2 regions of the Pseudoalteromonas sp. B131b genome follow, and region 2 is predicted to be linked to the other one. Evidence: predicted binding sites of a transcription regulator. Region 2 holds the regulator's gene; the other holds the start of a gene.
What was found. The regulator ArgR, encoded in region 2, controls arginine synthesis, uptake and breakdown. The targets are predictions, from matches to a motif close to ANTGAATANNTATTCANT.

Region 1: P4S65_RS00860 (OadG family protein) is a predicted target of ArgR. The motif match lies at 3,687-3,704, and genes of this name have one in related genera.

What each region holds. Positions count from the first base shown of each region.
Region 1 is NZ_JARLUZ010000001.1:177,389-185,347, forward strand. It holds gene P4S65_RS00845 (aldo/keto reductase) at 1-322, opposite strand, end outside; gene P4S65_RS00850 (sodium ion-translocating decarboxylase subunit beta) at 462-1,592, opposite strand; gene oadA (sodium-extruding oxaloacetate decarboxylase subunit alpha) at 1,606-3,387, opposite strand; gene P4S65_RS00860 (OadG family protein) at 3,399-3,641, opposite strand; gene P4S65_RS00865 (DUF1328 domain-containing protein) at 4,162-4,335, shown strand; gene P4S65_RS00870 (hypothetical protein) at 4,394-4,585, shown strand; gene P4S65_RS00875 (hypothetical protein) at 5,016-5,606, shown strand; gene P4S65_RS00880 (hypothetical protein) at 6,134-6,784, shown strand; gene P4S65_RS00885 (hypothetical protein) at 6,966-7,142, shown strand; gene P4S65_RS00890 (helix-turn-helix domain-containing protein) at 7,255-7,959, opposite strand, start outside.
Region 2 is NZ_JARLUZ010000001.1:414,365-422,323, forward strand. It holds gene ispB (octaprenyl diphosphate synthase) at 32-1,003, shown strand; gene mdh (malate dehydrogenase) at 1,088-2,020, opposite strand; gene argR (transcriptional regulator ArgR) at 2,246-2,713, shown strand; gene P4S65_RS02055 (Dyp-type peroxidase) at 2,727-3,626, opposite strand; gene P4S65_RS02060 (ABC transporter ATP-binding protein) at 3,675-4,724, opposite strand; partial or broken gene P4S65_RS02065 (ABC transporter permease) at 4,725-6,355, opposite strand; gene P4S65_RS02070 (extracellular solute-binding protein) at 6,355-7,359, opposite strand.

The sequences.
Region 1 (7,959 bases), 240 kb from region 2:
TAGCTGAAAAATCATAACGCTTCGGCCCTAAGTCATCTTCAAATCGAATCCCACACTTAGATTGAATATATATATGTTCTCTAAGCTCTGCTCGCTCACTTAGCGCTTTACCAAATACTTGCTCGGCCTTACCAAAGGTATAAATATCAGCATGGTCAAAAAAGTTAATACCACTTTCAATGGCGTTATCTATACATTCATGAGCTTGCTTAACATGTGCGTCAGTGATTGCGTCTTTATTCCAACCGCCGCCCAGACCCATACATCCAAATACAAGCTTACTAACATTAGGTAAATATTTTGCTAAAGGTGTGTGGAGCATTATGACTATCCTTAAAATTGCGAAGAACATCCACTTTAAACAAAAATACAGAAACAAGAAACTATTAACGACGAGAAATAAAAGCAAAAAAAAGCGCAGTAAACTGCGCTAAATCATTTATTAACTACCACTTTAATTATTAGCCAACAAGTGCTAATAAAATACCCGCAGCAACGGCACTACCAAGTACACCTGCTACGTTTGGTCCCATTGCATGCATAAGTAAAAAGTTATGTGGGTTACTTTCAAGGCCCACTTTATTAACTACTCGTGCCGCCATTGGCACAGCCGATACACCTGCCGCCCCAATTAATGGATTTATAGGCGTTTTAGATATTCGATTAAGTCCTTTTGCCATAAATACGCCAGATGCCGTACCAATTGCAAAAGCCAGTGCGCCAAGCACTAAAATACCAATCGTCTCAACAGTTAAAAACTTATCTGCAGCAAGCTTTGAGCCTACAGCTAAGCCTAAAAATATAGTTGTAACATTGATGATTTCGTTTTGAGCACTGTTACTTAATCTATCAACAACACCCGACTCCCGCATTAAGTTACCTAAACAAAACATACCTACAAGCGGTATAGCAGCCGGTAAAAACATTGCCGTTAAACTAAGTACCATAAGGGGGAAAATAATCTTTTCCTTTTTAGATACCTTACGTAATTCAGGCATCTTAATTTGGCGCTCTTCTGGTGTCGTTAACGCACGCATAATTGGTGGCTGAATAATTGGCACAAGTGCCATGTATGAATATGCAGCTACCGCTATTGCGCCTAGTAAATCAGGTGCCAGTTTTGATGCTAAAAATATTGCCGTTGGCCCATCGGCACCACCTATAATGGCAATAGCTGAGGCATCTTGTAAGGTAAACTCAAAACCTGGTACATAGTTAAGTAATATAGCGCCAAACAATGTAGCAAAAATACCAAACTGTGCAGCCGCACCTAATAACAACATACGTGGGTTTGCAATAAGCGCGCTAAAGTCAGTCAGCGCCCCCACTCCCATAAATATCAACAGCGGAAAAATCCCCGTATCAATACCCACATAATAAACGTAGTACAAAAGCCCACCTGGGTCTGACAAACCTGCCACTGGTACGTTTGTTAAAATTGCACCAAAACCAATAGGTAGTAATAATAATGGTTCAAAGCCTTTAGCTATCGCTAAAAACAGTAATAAACACCCTACCGCAATCATTATTAACGATGGGATTGTAAAGTTAGCAATGCCTGTCGCATTCCAGAGGTTTAAAATACCGTCCATCCTCTATTTACTCCTAAGCTAATGCAATCATAGCGTCGCCGGTAGTTACAGCATCGCCTTCACTAACTAACACTTCAGCAATTGTTCCGGTATGCGTAGCGCGTATTTCAGTTTCCATTTTCATGGCTTCCATAATAATCACTACATCGCCTTCGTTAACAACTTGCCCAGCTTTTACCTTAATCTTAAAAATATTACCGGCTAGAGGCGCGTTAAGTGTTTCACCTGATGCAACCGAAGCAGATTGAGGAATGTGCTCAGAGTCTTTTAATGTTACTTCCTTAAGTTCACCACCTTTCGCCACTACTACGTCATAAACTTTACCATCTACTTTTACGCTGTACTGCTCAGCCTTCACTTTGTTATTATTTGAAGCTGATTTAGAAGGTGCTTTACCGCTTTTATCTTCAACAGAAGGGACTGGCTCAAATGCATCTGGGTTGTTGCGGTTTTTAATAAACTTCAAACCAACTTGTGGGAATAATGCATAAGTTAGTACGTCATCAATTTGGTCATCAGCCAGTGTTAAGCCTTGCTCTTGCGCTTCTTTTAATAACTCAGCTTCAAGCGTTGCAAGCTCAGGTGCAATATTATCTGCAGGGCGACAAGTAATAACTTCTGCTCCATCAAGCACACGCTCTTGTAGCTCTTTATTCATTGGTGCTGGTGTTAAGCCATATTCACCTTTTAATACGCCAGCAGTTTCTTTAGTAATTGTTTTATAACGCTCACCTGTTAGCACATTAAGTACCGCTTGAGTGCCAACAATTTGCGACGTTGGTGTTACTAAAGGTAAAAAACCAAGATCTTCACGTACACGTGGGATCTCAAGTAAAACCTCATTAAGCTTATCGGCTGCGCCTTGCTCTTTAAGTTGATTTTCCATGTTTGTAAGCATGCCACCAGGTACTTGAGCTAGTAAAATACGCCCATCAACCCCTTTTAAGCTACCTTCAAATGCCGCATATTTTTTACGCACATCTCTAAAGTAAGCAGCAATTTCTTCTAGGTGGTTTAAATCAAGCTCAGTATCACGCTCAGTCCCTTCAACTATCGATACGATAGTTTCAGTTGCAGAATGTCCATAAGTCATACTCATTGATGAAATAGCGGTATCGAGCATATCAATGCCAGCATCAATTGCTTTTTGATAAGTCGCAGTACTTAAACCTGTTGTAGCATGGCACTGCATAGCAATTGGAACCGATACGGTTTCTTTGAGCGCTTTTATAAGCTCTTCTGCATCATATGGCTTTAATAAGCCCGCCATATCTTTAATACAAATTGAATGACAGCCTAAGTCTTCTAATTGCTTAGCAAGAGTCAGCCACATATCAAGTGTATGAACTGGGCTAACTGTGTACGAAATAGTACCTTGAGCGTGCGCGCCTACTTTTATAGCCGCTTTAATCGCTGTTTCTAGGTTACGTACATCATTCATTGCATCGAATATACGAAATACGTCAACGCCATTTTTATGTGCGCGTTCTACAAACTTTTCAACTACGTCATCAGCGTAATGGCGGTAGCCTAATAGGTTTTGACCGCGTAATAGCATTTGCTGTTTAGTATTAGGCATCGCTTTTTTAAGCGCACGAATACGCTCCCACGGATCTTCGCCTAAATAACGAATACACGAATCAAATGTAGCACCGCCCCACGATTCAATAGACCAATAACCTGCATCATCTAACTTGCTAGCAATCGGTAGCATATCGTCTAAACGCATACGTGTTGCGAGCAATGATTGGTGCGCATCGCGTAATACCAATTCTGTTAATTTTAATTTAGCCATGTGTGTGCCCCTTATTTATTATTTGATTTGTACTGAGCAATGGCAGCACTAATAGCAGCGATGTGCTCATTAGGCACACCTTGAGATTTAAAAGACGGTGATTTAGCTGGTGATGCTTCTGGTTCGCTATAGCGCGTCACCAAATTAGACATAAGCGTTACTGCACCAATTAATATCGACAGAAATACAAACACCCCAACCATACCAGTAAGCATTAAACTACCAGCCGTTGTGAGTAGAGCACCTATATCCATTTTTCTCCCCCTTGAAACCCATATCGAAAATAAAAAATCGATTTAATTAAATATTTATTCACTGGATAATAACAAAACTAATTATTTTGTCTACATCTTGTAAATTGGTAAAACCAATTAAACTATAATCAACATAAAACTCAACTAATTTACATACCAGAACCCTGCAATCACGCACCCTACAATAGTTACAGGAAATAATGACTATAGCTAATAGTTATATATAAGTTGTTAATTAACTATCCGGTTAAATAAAAAAAACATGAAAAATCATATGAAACACAAAAACAAAGGATCAATTGTTAATTGGTCTTACCAAAATAAATGTATTTAGTGAATATTTACAAGCAATGTGTAACGGTGTGAATAACTTACATAGCAAAGCGTAAAAGTTACTAATCAACTAATTGCCCAAAACACACAAAAAAAACATAAACACATGATATTAAACAACAATACACTTTGGCATGTAACTGGCATTAGTTATTGTGAGCAAAATTTATAAACCAAGGAGAAAACAATGTTACGCTGGACAATCACATTTTTAGTTATTGCTTTAATCGCTGCAGTGTTAGGTTTTGGTGGCATCGCAGGTGCCGCAGCTGGTATAGCAAAAATTATATTTTTTATCTTTCTAGTACTTTTAGTGATTTCATTAGTTTCAGGTGCACTACGTGGTAAATCGCCCAGGTAGATAATCCATCGGACTAACAAACACTTATACTTAATTAACACTTACAAGGAATTACATTATGAATTCAACAACTGTAAAAGCAGCACTAATCGGTCTATTCGCAAGTTTTTTCATTATGGGTTGTGAAGACAATCATGCAGAAGACGCAGGTGAACGTATTGACGAAGCAGTAACTGACGTGCAAAACAAAGTAGAAGATGCATGTGAAAATGTTAAAGAAGGCGTAAACGCTGAAGAAACTAATTGTTAATTCTTCTTTTACTAAAAAAGCGGCTCTCAAGAGCCGTTTTTTGCCTGTTTATAAGTATCGAACAACTTCCCCCATTTTAGCTAATGAGTCAAACCGCACTGATACCAATCCGTAATAATACTTAATCAATTTGAAGGATTAAATCAGACACCAACTTCGTTAAAAATCTCTGATATAGAACAACTAAATAACGAAATTTTTACCTTGTTACCAACATGGTTTTCTTACCTCAAAATAATTGATTGATCAACTACTAACGCACCGCCGCATCGTAAAATCCATAGATATAACTATGAAACATGGATTGGCGCAATGTTAGGTGAGAGTATGGCTACAGATAAGACAGTGTTCTTAAATAAGCTTAGAAATACAAAAATGCTTATTAGAACAGGCATGTTACCTGCTAGAATATTTGAAAAAAGGATGAGTTATGGAAAGGGATCTAGTAATTTTCAAAATACATAAGCCATCAAAAAAATACGACATAATCGACCTCACGACTGTTTCTATGGCAAAGCAAATTGCTAAAGAAAAAGAGAGCAGTTTTAACGAGGCAGTGAAAATAGCTATGGATGATTTCCCAAGAGGGAAAGCTAAAATATTAGACGTTGTAGAAAATGGGTTTAACTGTAAAGTTGAGAAAGAAGCTGAGCAACAAGACTATGATATAAACTTATTTTCGTGTTACTTGGTGTTAAATAAAAAAGCTTACACGGCCATAGGTAATCATTTACAAGGCTGCGGGGAATTTGTTCCATTGAATTGTGAGAAAGAATTATTTTTATTCAACCCACTAATTTTTGAAGAAGAAGATAAAGATTTGACGGAAAAAGCTTATCTAGATGGATTTGAAGATGGTCTAAAATCTCTGGCCTTTAAGTCCGATCTAAATCTAATTTTTAAGTCGAGCATGCAAGGTGGTAAATCAATTTACTGTAATGCCGCATTTAAAACTCTTGTGAAAGAAAATAATTTAACTGGGATTACTTTTAATAGTGACTTACTTAGCATTTTTGCATAGCAGCCTCTAAACGCAGCTTTATAATTCGGAATGCCCTCACTCACGACTATAAAAAGTATCCTTGAAATATTAAGCCTTTGCCAACTAACGTTAATATGTATTAACGTTAGTTGGGCATACTTATTAATTTTTAGTTGAATTAGATTTTAAAGAAAAATATAAAGTTATTAATGACTTGATATTTAGATGAAGTAACTCATATTTTAGTTTTTAGTTTGAGCTACTAGATTCGACTTTACACGAAATAGCATCCCAAACTCTAAACTTTCCCTATAGCTAGAAAAATTTATCAAATCAACAAGATAAAATATATTTTTAATAGTAATATACTCGCAATAATTACGTAATGTGATTGAAACCTTACGATTACTGAAGTAACTCAAAATCAGAAAAACCCTCTTCGCTACTCTAGTAAATTGTTAAAAACTCTCATATATTTATATAAAGGAATAAAATTTGAAAAAATTGTTTCACGTTGTTTTTGTAAACAACAGAGTAGTCAATTTTTAAGCTCTCCAGTATTAAGCATGGTAATACCCCCAATTGTCATGCTCTATTACGGAACATTAGATATATGGGGGGATGATTGGAGTTGGATAAAAAATTACAAAGATTTTCATGAATTTGTTTTTACGCTTCTTGCAGCTTTTACATTTTTAGTTTTATTTATCAAAGGTATTTCTGAAACTTTTAAAGGTGCTGTTACTAAAAAGTATGAATTACTAACTGAATCGTTAATTGCCTTTTTTAATGGGCTTGTTAAAAAGAAAAGAGATAGATTCTATCATAAAGCTAAATCATTGAAGTTCAGAGAGGATGCTTTTAAACGTATTACTCAGCCGATAGATCAGCTAGAACATGTTCTAGATGGAACTAAAAAGTTTTTGGTTGATGGTTTAGAAATAGATCAAAAAAATATTGGTATCACTATAATCCAAGGAAACCCTAGTGAAAACAAATGGTGGTATGAGCTGAAATGTGATTCGCAAAAGCAACATACTCGAGCAAGGGATTTGATGAATGGGGAATCTACAGCAAAATACTGCTTCGATCATGGTGATAGTTTATTTATTCCAGACCTACGAAAAGGAATAAAAGAAGGTGTATTTTTGAATCATCGAGATCTAAAAAAACAGGCAAAGGCTCTATCTTTTGTAAGCCAGTACGCGTTACTGTAAGTAATATTGATTATGTTTATATATTTACTATTGCAGTTTATGGGCAATACTTATGCACTCCTTACGATGAAATCGAGTGCAGAGCATGCGAAAAGATTTTAGATGAAGTAGCTGATAGAGTCGAGTTGGAGCTTTATTTGCATTCAATGAAGCAATTTAGAGAAAATAGAGGTAACGCTACATGAGACAAATTCTTATGAGTAAACCAGGTGAATTTAATTATGAAAATGAAGGTGATCAATCTAGGGGCGTGGCAGTAAAAATGCTAGCCAAAGTTATTCAAAGAGCAAAGGAAAATCAAAGTACTGAGAGTTGCATTGTTATAGTCTCCAAAAAGTCTGGTCCAGTGGATTCATAACGGTACTTTCCATTGAGTTGTTACAACGTCTCTCCAATGGTACATATATGAATGTCAGATTTGATTGAATGCAACCAATCGAATCTGACAACTGTGTTTAAGCGTTTATAACTTAGAAATTAAATGGAATAACAATCTCATCACACTCGTTAGCGCTTTTAGCAGTATATCCAACTCCTGAAATATCGGCTAAAAGTTCCGGTGTGACTCCCAACTTTAACGCCAGCATATCGAACGAAATCCCTAACTGCTCTTTTAGTACTTCTAAACTCTCTTCCAAAATATGAGGTGTCTCTAAAGGGATTTTATCATCATACTTTTCTTTACGAGTTTGCCTCGTTTTACTGAACCAAACATTAGCATTCCGATACTGTTGAGCATTAATAAAACCTAGAAAATGAGCTCTGTAAATAATAGCCCTAGCACTCATTTTCCATCGTAGTTTTAATTTGTAAATTTCTTTCCAAATTATATTCCCGTTAATATCCAAACAACTTGGGAACTCCCTTGCGAAAGATTTCCTAGGAAATAAAAACGCACTAGCAAAGGCATCCGCCTCTCTCTCTGTTTTTTTACAACCAGTCTCAATACCATCATGCATAACTAAGTGACCGCATTCATGAGCCAAATCGAAGCGCATTCTACAAACACTTTCCTTCGCTGTATTCCTTATTATAATGGGGTACTTTCTATTAACTGACAGTGCATCGACTTTATCTGATACACCGTCGAAGCACGTAACAATAGCACCTTGATTTTCAACAATGTTAACAACATTATCTATAGGTGAATCTGACGTCAAACCCCATCTAATACG
Region 2 (7,959 bases):
CGTTCACACATAAAAATTGGCTCGGAGATCAATGGATATAAAAGCTATCCAGGCGTTAATCGAAAGCGATATGAATGACGTCAATCAACTTATACATGCGCAAATGCGCTCAGATGTGGCGTTAGTTAATCAGCTTGGTTTATATATAGTTAGCAGTGGCGGCAAACGTGTTCGTCCAATGCTCGCAATTTTAGCAGCCAAGGCGCTCGGTTATCAGGGTAAAGATCACATAACACTTGCAACAATTGTTGAGTTTATTCATACAGCAACGCTATTACATGATGATGTTGTAGATGAATCAAACTTACGACGTGGCACGCCTACTGCAAATGCTGAATTTGGTAATGCTGCTAGCGTATTGGTTGGTGACTTTATTTACACTCGCTCATTTCAGCTTATGGTTGGCCTTGGAAAAATGCAGGTTATGCAAGTACTTGCCGATGCAACAAACATTATTGCTGAAGGTGAAGTATTGCAGCTAATGAACTGCAATGACCCAGATACGACTGAAGCCAGCTATATGCAGGTTATTTACTCTAAAACGGCTAAATTATTTGAAGCAGCTACAGGCCTTGCTGCCATTATTACTGAGCAAGACCAAGCGACACTCGACGCATTAAACTTATACGGTATGCATTTAGGCACCGCGTTTCAGTTAGTGGATGATGTACTCGATTACAATGCGGATGCTGAGCAGCTAGGTAAAAACATTGGCGATGATTTAGCTGAAGGCAAACCAACCCTTCCGCTTATTTATGCTATGCAACATGGTAGCGAGCAGCAAACGCAACTTATTCGTGATGCAATAGAGCACAGTAATGGTATGGAGCATTTAGAAGAAATTTTAACTGCACTAAAACAAACTAATGCGCTTGAGTTTACAATGCAAAAAGCAGAGCTTGAGGCCGAAAAAGCCATTGCCTGTTTAGACTTTTTAGCTGAGTCTGACTATAAGCAAGCACTTATAAGCCTTGCCCGTATTGCGGTTGACCGCGACCACTAGTTTTAACTAGTTACACAGTGTGACATTAATTCTGAGCAATAAAAAGCCTGCAAATGCAGGCTTTTTTGTTGCTTAAACCGGCTATTACGCCATGAAATCAACACCTTCTTTAATGTCTTTTTTCAGAGTTTCAAGCATGTCATTTTTTGCTTTTGTTTCAAATGCGCTTAGTTCGCCGTAAGAAAGAATTTCTTCTACGCCGTTTTTACCTAAACGTACTGGATGTGCAAAGTACTCTGCATCGCCATTTTCAACAGCAACGTAAGCGTAATCTACAACTTCTTCACCTTGTAGGCCTTTAACTAAAGACATACAAAAACGCGCTGCAGCAGCACCCATAGATAGCGTAGCTGAACCACCGCCTGCTTTAGCATTTACAACTTCAGTACCCGCATTTTGAATACGTGGAGTAAGTGCAGCAACTTCTTCATCTGTGAAAGAAACACCTTCAACTTGAGAAAGTAGAGGCAGAATCGTTGTGCCTGAGTGACCACCAATTACTGGTACTTTTACAGTTGCTACGTCTACGCCTTTAAGTTCAGCAACAAATGCTTCTGAACGAATAACGTCAAGCGTAGTAATACCGAATACGCGTTTAGCGTCGTAAGTACCTGCTTTTTTGAATACTTCAGCAACAATTGGAACTGTGCCGTTTACTGGGTTAGTAATAATACCTACTAACGCTTTAGGACAGCTGGCAACAATGCCTTCTGCTAACGTTTTGATGATGCCAGCATTTACATTGAATAAATCAGCACGATCCATACCTGGTTTACGTGGCATACCCGCTGGGATAAGAACGATGTCAGAACCTTCAAGCGCTTTATTTAAATCGTCTGCGCCAAAGCCTGCAACTTTAACATCTGTTGGGATGTGAGAAAGGTCAACCGCAACACCTGGTACTACTGGTGCAACATCATAAAGTGATAATTCAGAGCCAGCTGGTAAGCCTGTTTTTAATAATAAAGACAACGCTTGGCCGATACCGCCTGCAGCACCTAATACAGCAACTTTCATTGGAATTCTCCGTCATTTGAGGTAGGAAATATTTGTGGCTCTTAAGATAATGAAATTAGCGACTAAAAACAAATTTATCCTGTCTATTTCAAGTATATTTTCGACCATAGTCGTAAACTTTTGTGATTTAACGCATCAAACTGGCAAGTTAACTAAACAACTGCTGCATAATTATTCATTATTGTGTAGAATTTGCAGCATAAATAACAAAAATGAATAAAGGCTATGCAACCACAAGATAAACAAGAAGCACTGGTAAAAGCATTTAAATCGCTTTTAAAAGAAGAAAACTTTGGCTCTCAAGGCGAAATAGTTGATGCGTTAAAAGAGCAAGGCTTTGACAATATAAGCCAAAGTAAAGTATCACGCATGTTAAGTAAGTTTGGCGCTGTACGCACACGTAATGCCAAACAAGAAATGGTTTACTGCTTACCTGCTGAAATGGGTGTACCTACGGCTAAAAGCCCATTACGCCAATTAGTAATCGACATTATGCACAACGAAATGATGATCATCATTCGTACCAGCCCAGGTGCGGCTCAGCTTATTGCACGTTTATTAGATTCATTAGGTAAAGCAGATGGCGTACTAGGAACTATTGCCGGCGATGACACTATTTTTATCGCCCCGGCTAAAATATCTGAAATAGACGTGACGCTTGAACGCGTTCGCATTTTATTTGATACGGTTTGATTATTAATCGTAATTAAATCTGTTTTAAAAATCCGACCGAAGGTGCAAAAAAAGCAGAACCCATATCGGCTTGAGTAAAATCAAGCCAGTGGTCGTAACAATCACCTTCGCCTAAACGGCTTTTAAGTATTTTTTCGAACGCGGTTCCTTTACATGCACATGTAATTGATAACATTCCCTGCTCATACACATCGCCATAAGGCATGCTTTGATTTAATAGTAGCGGTTGCCCGTCTTCATCTTTTAGCTCACTACGCGAAGCATGGCTGGTTTCGATCGCGGGGGTAATTAGTGTGTTATCAAGGCGCGTACGACCCATTATTTGCTCTTGCTCACTTAATGATAAATGCTGCCACACAGTTAAGTCATGCTTATAACGTTGTACATGAATATAACTTCCTTGATCTTCAAAGCTACCCGGTTTATTTATTAGTGCCGTCGCACGCTTTTTTCTACCATGAGCAGAATCGCCACCATAAATAAAGCCATTAAAGTCTCGTCCATCTAAAAAGCGAAAATTACGAACCTGCTCTACCAGCTCTACATCAGGAGCAAATAACTTTAATACTTGCAGGGCAAATAAATGGTTAACGTCTTCACGGTCAGAGCGAATTTGCACAAACAAATCACACGGTTGCACGCTCATTTGGTGATCGCTGTGATTTATATTAGGAAAGCTCTGTAATTCGCTTGGAATGTACTCCGGAAGGATATGTGGCCAATATTGCGCACCAATAGCGACCATACAAGAGAGCATTGATTCTGAAAACTGATCGCTAAATTCTTCTTCAATAGCGCTTACTTGCTTTAGTTTTACGCGTAGCGATTCATCTTGACCATCAAACACATTAAAAAATAAGTGCAAACCGTGTAAGTTTGCTTCAGCACAAATCCCTGATTGCGCTTGCGCCATTGTTATTCCTTAGTTTTATAGATAAAAACACAGCGAATAACAAATTAATTATGATTCGAAAAAGTTCACCGTGTGAGGTTTTATTTTTATTATAACCTGTTCATTTTTTTCAAATGATTGGTCATATTGTGCAGCAACTTCAACTTCTTGCTCAGCAATAACGACTGTGTAAACATACGCTGAACCAATAAAGCGACTACTTAATATTGTAGCTCGTTCACAGTGCCTGTCACATAGATTATCACTTACCAATTCAATCTGGTGAGGACGAACATATATTTTACCTACACTCGCTCTATGCTCATGTCCAATATATGATTTAACTAAGCCGAACGGTGTATTATATTCAGTTGTCGTTAATACTTCTGCCTCTAAGTATATGCCTTGACCCAGAAACTCTGCAACCTCCTTTGAGCTTGGGGCTGCAAAAAGCTGTTCTGGCGTGCCTTGTTGCGCAATTTTACCGCGATGCATAATGGCAAGTGTATCGGAAAAGGCAAATGCCTCTTCTTTTGAGTGCGTAACAAATACAGCAGAGACTTGTGTTGCCTTAATAATTCGACGTATATCGGCGATTAGCTCAAAGCGTACTTGTGTATCAATGTTTGAAAAAGGCTCATCAAGCAATAACAAACTAGGTTTATAAGCTAATGCGCGAGCAATCGCTACGCGTTGCTGCTGACCACCCGATAACTGATGAGGAAATCTATCGGCACAGCCAATTAAATGAACAAGCTTAAGCATTTCATCAACACGATGCTGCTTTTGGGCTTTACTCATTTTACTAAGCCCAAATGCGATATTATTTGCCACCGTTAAATGCGGAAACAATGCATAGTCTTGAAACATCATGCCGATGTTACGATGCTCAGGTGAGACAAATGATTGCTCATTACTCACTAATTTACCGTCTATAAAAATAGACCCTTGCTTGGCTTCAATTAAACCTGCAATGGCTTTTAATGTGGTTGTTTTACCGCAACCACTTGCACCGAGCAGACAAACAATTTCATCTTTGCCCACTGTTAAATCTAAATCGTGAATAACCTTTGTGCCGTTATAGTGATAGCTCACGCCTTGTAAAATTAAACTACTCATTTAACTACGTTGCTCCATAGAACGATTAATAAGATACAAAGGAATAAACCCGACAATAACAATAAATAATGCCGAAATTGAAGCAAGCTCTAACTGCTCGTCACTCACATACTGAAATACATGAGTTGCTAAGCTTTCAAAATTAAACGGTCTGAGCAATAACGCCGCAGGTAGCTCTTTCATGCACTCAATAAACACCAGTAATGCCGCCGTAAGTAGTCCACGGCGTAATAAAGGTAGATGTATTAAACGCAATGTTTGCCCTTGGCTTTTACCCATTGATTGACTTGCCATATCGAGTGATGGGCTAATGCGTAAAAACTCGATTCTATCGCTCCGTGTGCGATGGCATAAAACCTAACAATGTAAGCAATAATAATAGTAAGAATACTGCCTGTAAGCAGTAAACCTATATCTAAATTATATGGTTCGAGCGCTTCATTGATGGTGTTTTCTAATAATGTAAGTGGTAATAAAACAGCAATAGCGAGCACTGTACCAGGCAATGCATAGCCCGTACTGGCTAAACGCCCAGGAATAAGCGGATACGTTTGCTTTGCAACACGCTGATAAAAAACCACAAAAATACTCAACGTAATGGTTATTACACTCACTATCCCTGCTACTTTTAAACTTTGCCAAGCATAGCTAAAAAACTCAATGTTCCACGCTTTATCAAAGTAGGTAATTGCGTAGTTTACGAGTACTGCAATGGGAATTAAAAAAGCGATAAGTAAAATAAAGCCACAAAATGCAGTTGCTAGCCAAGCCGACTTTCCTTTTAATACATAGAGAGATTCGCTATTTACACTTGATTGGCGCTCAAATACCGCTTGGTTACGGCGGCTAAAGCGTTCTGCCATTAATGCCAAAAATAAAAGTAAGAGCATTACACCCGATATTTTAGCGGCCGCTGTAAGCGAATAATAACCAAACCATGTATCGTATACGGCGGTCGTTAATGTGCTCACGGCAAAATAGCTGACGGTTGCAAAGTCAGCCATAGTTTCCATACTAATGAGTGCAAGAGCCGCAACAATTGCGCCGCGAGAGAGCACCAAACTTACTTTAAAAAAACTTTGTTTAGGAGATAGCCCCATTAATTGACTAGCTTGTACTAATTTGAATGACTGTTCGCGAAGGGCTGTTTTAAAAATTAAAAATAAATACGGGTAAAGTACCAAGGCAATCATAACGATAGCGCCAGGTAGTGTACGTATATCAAAAAACCAATAGTCACTAGGTGATTGCCAGCCAAACCATTTTCTAAGTGCTATTTGCACAGGGCCCGCATAGTCTAATAAATCAGTGTATACATAGGCAATAATATAGGTAGGCATAGCAAGGGGCAACATAAGTGCCCATTCAAACTGCTTTTTACCAGGAAAACTACAGTAAGCAGTAAGCCAACCGAGTGGCAGCGCAATAGCACAGCTAAGCACACAAACGCCTAAAACCAGCAACACAGTATTAGTAATGTAATCCCAAAGCACTGTATCCCAAAGATGAGAAAACACCTCAGAGTTACCTTGCAGAGATTCAAAAAGAAGAAAAAACAACGGGGCCGACAGAATCAAACCCGTCGACCACGCAAAGAGCTGCCATTTAGACAGCTTAAATTTATAAGTCATTAAAGATCGAACTTCACCTCATCAATCAGCTTAAGCGCTAACGGACGATATTTACTGATCTCATCGAGTGGCAAGCTGTCTTCCTTAAAGCTCCCCCAAGACGCAACCAAACTGGATAATTGCACACCTGGCTTAACTGGATACTCCATATTTAGTGAGGCATACATGTTTTGTGCTTTATTGTCGGTCATATACTCTATGAGTTTCAAGGCATTTTCAGGATTTTTAGCGAACTTAGTAATAACCGCACCCGATACATTTATGTGCGAGCCACGATTAATTTGGTTCGGGAAATTAATATTTACCGCTTCCGCCCAACCTTTTTGTTCTTTATCTTGCAACATTTTTCCAAGGTAATAACTATTACCTAACGCTAAATTGCACAAACCTTCTTTAACAGCTTTAACTTGAGCACGGTCGTTACCTTGGGGTTTGCGCGCTAAATTAGCTTTGACGCCTTCAAGCCATGTTTTAGTATCAGCCTTACCATGGTGAGCTATCATTGATGCAACAAGCCCCAAATTATAAGGATGCTTACCCGAACGAGTGCAAATTTGCCCTTTATATTTAGGATCAGCCAACTCTTCATAAGTTAGGTTTGGTAACGCACCTACTCGCTCTTTTGATGAATAAACATTACGTACACGCTTTGTTAGCGCAACCCACTGGCCTTCGCCATCACGAAATGCTGCAGGCACATTATCATTTACGCTGTCACTTTTAATAGTTTGCGTTAACTTTAAATCTTCTAATTGAATAAGTGCACTAAAGTTAGAAGTTAGTACTAAGTCGGCTTTGCTATGTTTTCCCTCGCGCTTAACACGTTCAATTAATCCTTTTTTAGCAAAAACAACATTCGTTTGGATGCCGGTTTGTTTTGTAAAATCATCCAAAATTGGCTGTATTAAAAACGGTTGGCGAAAAGAGTAAATATTAACGACGTCGTTTGCAAAGGCTGGCGCCGATACTATTAATCCTAAAGTGATAGCGAGTGTCTTCATTATTCCACCTAAATAATAATTATTATCAAATAATTCTACCGTGAACAGTTAAAAAGTGCACACCTTAAATAGCTGTAAGTAGGTAAAAGGTGTCTAAAACAGAAATGTCATGTAAGACATCTCTCACGGATGTGACAGCTAATGAGTAAAAAGCAACATATAAAACAAGCATTAGTTAAATAACTAATTGAAAATAAAGCATTAATAAACTTTAGCTATTGCATAAATACTAATTAAATATGGTTTCAGCCCTATTTAAGTTGCTCCATTCACCTATAATTTACCCATCAACCAAGCAGTGATGCTTATCGATTAAATACAAGCAAATTATTTATTCGACCAACCAATGATTAGGTTACCAAGGAAATACGGATTTTAGGACAGGCTCAGGATGAGTAACACAATGGAATGTTGTAAAAATGGATAGCATCAGGAAGGTGCGAAAGGGATAACAACAAGGGTTTAAGTTGTTTGACAGGATGTTTAAGGAATAGATGGACAGGCCTTTTAGGCAACACAATGGATTGATTAATACACGGATGCACTAGGAAGTGCAATGGAAGGATTTGGTAATAGTATTTACCTTACAGGATGTTCAGGAAT